2 regions of the Ruegeria sp. HKCCD7559 genome follow, and region 2 is predicted to be linked to the other one. Evidence: riboswitches for the same ligand, from Rfam matches in the RefSeq annotation. Region 2 holds a riboswitch; the other holds the start of a gene.
What was found. Region 2 has a riboswitch for cobalamin ahead of GS605_RS07935 (DUF1636 domain-containing protein). Riboswitches for the same ligand answer to the same signal wherever they lie in the genome.
Positions count from the first base shown of each region.

Region 1: linked by a shared signal. The riboswitch ahead of GS605_RS20035 (hypothetical protein) and the one ahead of GS605_RS07935 (DUF1636 domain-containing protein) in region 2 are both predicted to bind cobalamin.

Region 1 is NZ_WVQU01000013.1:9,616-12,713, forward strand. It holds gene GS605_RS20025 (DNA polymerase III subunit gamma/tau) at 1-62, opposite strand, end outside; gene GS605_RS20030 (dual specificity protein phosphatase family protein) at 234-746, shown strand; gene GS605_RS20035 (hypothetical protein) at 738-1,145, opposite strand; cobalamin riboswitch at 1,236-1,457, opposite strand; gene GS605_RS20040 (hypothetical protein) at 1,615-2,448, shown strand; gene rsgA (ribosome small subunit-dependent GTPase A) at 2,488-3,098, opposite strand, start outside.
Region 2 is NZ_WVQU01000001.1:1,590,878-1,593,975, reverse strand. It holds gene cobN (cobaltochelatase subunit CobN) at 1-298, opposite strand, end outside; gene cobW (cobalamin biosynthesis protein CobW) at 302-1,357, opposite strand; gene GS605_RS07935 (DUF1636 domain-containing protein) at 1,359-1,730, opposite strand; cobalamin riboswitch at 1,822-2,029, opposite strand; gene GS605_RS07930 (SLC13 family permease) at 2,257-3,098, opposite strand, start outside.

The DNA of each region.
Region 1 (3,098 bases), on a different contig from region 2:
AAGGTTTCCGGGCGATATTTGCGGGCGAGAACCTGATAGGCGGGGCTGGAGCTGTCTGTCATGTCTTCTCGTTGGGATTCGGTGCTTGGGCACAGCGTAGTGGCCACCGTTGCCCGCGTCCACAGCGGGGCGCGATGATTTTTGATTTAGAAACGAGTCGCTTTCGCACTAAACTGCATCAGCGGATTTAATGGCTCATTTTTGTATAGAGTTCTTTGGGGAGGACAGGATTCATGTCGCAGTTGGTGATCTACGCCCTGCAAGTCGGTGGCGGAACGCTGGCGCTGACCTCGATGCCCGGACGCGGCGGAGATTACTCCAGCGATCTGGATATGATCGCAGCCTGGCAGCCTGGGCTTGTTGTTTCGATGACGACGGATGTCGAAATGCTTCAGGACGGGGCGCAGGAATTTGGCAGCGATATTCAAAGCCGCGCCAGCCGTTGGGTTCACCTGCCGATCGAAGATTTCGGAGCGCCGACAAAAGCGATTGATGACGCGTGGCCGTTCGTCAGCGCCGCGGCCCGGCACGCGCTGTCCGGCGGAGGTCGCGTATTGGTACACTGCCGCGGGGGCTGTGGCAGGTCAGGTATGATTGTCCTGCGGCTGATGGTCGAATGCGGCGAAGGCGCGGACACGGCGCTGCAACGATTGCGGGCGGTGCGCCCTTGCGCCGTCGAAACGGATGCGCAACTGGCCTGGGCCTCTCGGCGTGCCCAGGCACAGGTCAGTCTGGATTCAGATTGAAATCTGCGCGGGCGCGCAAGCAGGTTTTCGAGGCCGGATCGTGGAAACTTCGATCATCGCGCAGGGTGGGGTTTTCACGACGCCGGATGGCATCGCACTGAACGTGTTTCCGAAGATCAGGTCGGCATAGCCGTTCAGCGGCTCAATCGTGGTTTCGGGCTGCGTCCCGCAAAAGACACGAATGCGGTCTGATTGCGCGCGGAAAATTGCATGACATCCTTCGCTGCAATGTGACAGCTCGCTGCTGCCCTCAATCTCGAAATCGTCACTTGTGGCCGAGGTCGCCTGGGCCATGGCTTCGGATATCGAGCGCGCCAGCCGCGCCAAAGCGGGACAGGTTTTGCCCGTCCGCTGACATACTGTTGCACTGAATTCATGTGTCTTTGTCTTCCAGATCATCCTGCGCCCTCCGCGCTTGGTGGACAGGATATTTGGGACAGGTGGGACAGCGTGATGCCGTCAGGACCTGCCCGGACACCCCGCCCGAGTTTCGGTTTCGTTTCCGATGGCAGGTCTCCTGACTTGCGGGTCATCGCTTTGCCGACCTTCCCAGCCTTTGGGCCAGTGGTGTTTCGGCATCGCTTACCGCTTACAGTTGCGGGGGCAGTCGCGGATTTGGTTGTTGCCTGCATGACCAGACAATACCGCACCGTGTTCCCTTTTCATCCCGACCCCTTGTGGAGGCCGGAAACCATCACACAACCGCTAGCGTTTGAGCACGCATCGAGTCAAGCCGATCTTTTGACCGGACGCTTGGTCATGCTGGATACGGTGTTGGTTCATGCATAGTGTCGAGGGCGTTGAGGTTCGGAAACCGGATTTACCAAGCGCAAAGCCAGAGATCATGTTGGACACAGAGCAAACGGTAATGACCGAAGAATTTCGCTTTCCGTCCGGGCAGAAAACACTGTCTGCCCGGTTGTACAGCCCGCTGTCTTCGCCCGAAATCGTCGTCGTGCTGAACAGTGCAACGGGTGTGCCGCGCGATTATTACCGTCATTTCGCACGATGGCTTGCTGCCGAGCGGGGTATGGCCTGCCTGACCTATGACTATCGCGATTACGGGCATTCCTTGACCGGCCGCCTGAAAGATTCGCGTGCGACCATGGCGGATTGGGCCTTGATCGACATGCCCGCGGCACGGGCAGAAATGCGCAGACGGTTTCCCGATTCGCAGCATTGGACCATCGGCCATTCGATCGGCGCGATGTTGGGGCCTGTGCAGCCGGATATCGATCTGATTGATCGCATGATCTGTGTGTGTTCGGGGCTGGTAACCCTAAGCGACCATCCATGGCCCTATCGTGGTTTGGCAGGATTGTTCTGGTATGGTCATGCCCCGCTTTTGGCCCGAGCCCTTGGCTACCTTCCCGGAAAGGCGATCGGGTTCGGCTCGGATCTGCCGGCATCGGTCTATTGGCAGTGGCGCAAATGGTGTACGGCGCCTTTGAACTATGTGCCTGAAATCGGGCATGAGTTACCTGCGGCGCAGTGGAAGGATTCTGGAACGCCCGTGGATTTGTTCACCTTCGAGGACGACCAGATGGTGCCGCCGGAAGCGGTTTGGCGGCTTGCGGATCTTTACGGCCCCGATGCCAACCGCCACCTGCTGAGCCCTGCCGATTTCAGGTTGCCTGAGGTTGGTCATATCGGAGCATTTGCCCGGCGCAATGCAGCGGTTTGGCCGCGACTGATCGCTTGATCAGACGCGGCGCAGGACGGGCCGGGCACCGTCCAACGATCACCGGTTGCGAAGTTTCTTTTCCTTCATGACGCCACGGACCATCTTGCCGAACGCTTTGTCCCGCGCCCGGGACTGCGCGACGGTTTCAGAATTGCGCTGATCTTCGCGCCGAAGCTTGCGCCACCGGTCCAATCGAGCCGGATCAAGCGTGCCGTGGCTTATTGCCTTTTGCACGGCACATCCGGGCTCGGAGCTGTGCTGGCAATCCGAAAAACGGCAGTCCCGGCTCAACTCGGCAAGGTCCGAGAAAACGTCGTCGATCCCGTCCCGAGCGTCCAGCAGGCGCAACGCGCGCATTCCGGGTGTATCGATCAACCAGCCACCGTTGCGCATCCGGTGCAATGCGCGTGCGGTCGTCGTGTGCCGGCCCCGCGCGTCATCCTCGCGAATGTCCGAGGTGGCGAGATCCTGATCGGTCATGGTATTGGCAAGTGTCGTCTTGCCAACGCCCGACGATCCAACCAGCGCTCCGGTCTGGCTTTTGGGGCACCACGACAGAACCTTTTCAACCTCTGCCGGGTCCAGCGCGTTGATCGCCAGAACCGTCAGGAACGGATCCAGAGATTGCACCTGCCCCGAGAAACTGTCGGGGTCCGCCGATTTGTCGG
Region 2 (3,098 bases):
ACCCATAAGCCCAGTAGGGCACCCCGCCGATCAGACGGATCAGAATGCCCTTGGCGCCTTGAAGCGTCTGTTCGACATAGGTATCGACCGACAGCGGGTGTTTCAGAGCCGTCAAATTCGCCAGCCGCAGGGTCGGCATTCGCCCTTCCGGTCCGCCACCACGATGCCAGCCCGCCGCGAAAGCGCCTAGGTCGCTGTCCGAAAAGGACAGCACCACCAGGTCCGCTGGGCTCTGGCCCAGATCGGTTGGGGTCTCGGTTTCCTCGAGCCCGTGGCTTTCGCGAAAGACGACGTGCATGGCTTACTCGGCGGCCTCACGCACACCCACGAGGATTTCGCGGATTTCCGCCTCTTTGATATCGTCATGCTCGGCGATGACGACCAGACGCGAACGGCGTTCTTCACCGGGTTCCCACGGGCGGTCATACTGGTGACGCACGCGGGCACCCACTGCCTGGACCAGCAGGCGCATGGGTTTGCCCTGAACGGCGGCATACCCTTTGACGCGCAGGATGTTCAGTTCATTGGCCAGGCGTTCGATATTGGCGACCAGTTGGGCCGGATCGGTCTGCTCGGGCAGCTCGACGATGATGCTTTCGAAATCGTCATGCTCGTGATCGTGATGGCCGTCGTGATGCGAGGGTCGGGCGTCCATGTCATCTTCGGCGGCGGCTTCCAGACCCAGCACAACGCGCACGTCCACGGCACCTTCGGCCACTTCGACGACGGGTAGGGGGCGCGGCGCCTCGGCGGCGATGATCTCGCGCGCTTTGGCCACGCCTTCGGGGCCGGCGAGGTCGGGCTTGGTCAGCAGGATGATGTCAGCGCACGAGATCTGATCCTCGAACACCTCGGACAGGGGCGTTTCGTGGTCGATCGAGTCATCGGCCATGCGCTGCGCATCCACTGCTTCGACATTGGGCGCGAAGCGGCCTGCGGCCACGGCCTCGGCATCGGCCAGGGCGATCACGCCGTCGACGGTGATCTTCGAGCGGATGTCAGGCCAGTCGAATGCCTTGAGCAGCGGTTTCGGCAGGGCCAGACCGCTGGTTTCGATCAGGATGTGATCCGGGCGTGGCTCCAACGCCATCAGGGCCTCGATGGTGGGAATGAAATCATCTGCCACGGTGCAGCAGATGCAGCCATTGGCCAGTTCCATGATGTTTTCCGCCGGGCAATCAGGAATGGCGCAGGATTTCAGGATGTCCCCATCGACGCCTACATCGCCGAACTCGTTGACCACGACAGCAAGGCGCTTGCCCTGTGGGTTCTGCATCAGGTGACGCACCAAAGTGGTCTTGCCCGAGCCCAGAAAGCCGGTGATTACTGTGACGGGGAGTTTTTCGAGGTTCGACATGTCAGGCTCCAATGGGGGGAATGCGCGAGGCACAGTTCTTGCGAAAATGTTCGGGGCGTTCGCGCCATTTCACCAAACCATCTTCGGTGGCCAGATACTTGGTCGCGCCGTCGACGATGACGTCGACATGATCTGTTTCGTTCAGGTTTTCATACACGAAGGTCCAGCGGCCCGGCCCGCGCAACACGATCGAACAGCCTTGATCACAGTTTGACAGGCATTCAACGGCTTTCAGGGTGACACCGTCGGGCAGGTCCGCCTGTTCCAGAGCCTTGTGTAACAAAGCGCCCGGGCGTTGCGTGTCATCTTCCACAGGCAGGCCGCGACGGCAGGTGGTACAGACCAGCAACTCGACTGGTGCGGTATCGGTCATGTCTCTCATCCCCCCAAATCCTCTTCGCGGGGGACGGGGTTTCATGCGGGCCACGAATGGTCATGGACCCGACACCGGAACACCCCGCCCGGTTTCAACTTCGGTTGTTGGCAGGTCTCCCGGCTTGCGGATGCCAGAGGCGGGCCTCTGTCGGATGTCCCGCCTTCCCGGCTTTCGGGCCAGTGGCATTGGGCATCCTCTCCGTTCACGGTCGCGGGGGCGGCTGCGTTTGGCGGCAAGACCGTTGACGCATTCCCTTTTCATCGGCTGTCACCGACACCAACGAAAGGGACATGCGGCACCGCTGGCCTGCTTGTCAAGCGAGTCGCGCGCAACAATGATGCAGAGGCATGGAAAGCGACCTGTGGGCGTCGATGGGCGGCATGGCGTGCCGGGACCCAGCCTGAGATGGGCCGGGCGACGAACAGTATGTTAGCAAGGGGCGTAGACTATGGTGAACGGGTGCCTTGACTGAACCTGTCCCGATGATGGGAAAAGACCACCGAACACCGCGGATCCTCTTGCGCTAATAGATGACGTTTATCATGAGCAGCGAGACGACTAGAAACAGCGCTGTCATTATTCCGCCGGAGCGGACGAAATCCATCACCTTGTATCCGGCCGGACCCATGATCAACGCGTTTACCTGATGGGTTGGGATGATGAAGCTGTTCGAGGTCGATATGGCGACCGTCAGGGCAAAGACGGCCGGGTTTCCACCCGCCGCCACCGCAATCGATACCGCCAGAGGCACCAGCAGAACTGTGGCCCCCACATTGGACATGACCAAGGAAAAGGCCGTCGCCAGAATGGCGATGCCGGTTTGCAGCGACCAGAGCGGCCAGCCGTCCAGAATTATCATGATCTGCTGGGCGATCCACGCGGCCGTGCCTGTGTTCTGCACGGCTTGTCCCAAAGGTATGAGGCAGGCGAGCAGGAATACGGTGTTCCATCCGACCGCGCGGTACGCCTCGTCCACGCTGAGCACACGGGACAGCATCATGCCCACCGCGCCGGTAAGAAGACAGAGTGAAAGCCGGACGTCCGTGAACAGGATCAACGACAGCGAAATGGCGAAGAATGCCAGGGCCCAGCCGACTTTCTGCGGCCTCAGCTCGTCCTGAGGAAAGTCTGTCGTCACAACGACGAAATCCGGATCTCGTTTGATCCGCATCAGGTTGTCCCATCTGGTATGGGCCACAAGCATGTCGCCCGCCTGAAACTTTTCGAGCCCGATCTGAGTGGATTCGTGATCCTCGGTCTCGACATGGCTCAGCGTCTCTTCGCCGCGGTGAATGGCCAGCAGCGACATCCCGTAGGTCTTGCGAAACAAAAGCTCGCGGGGGCATTTGCCGATCAGCTTGCTGT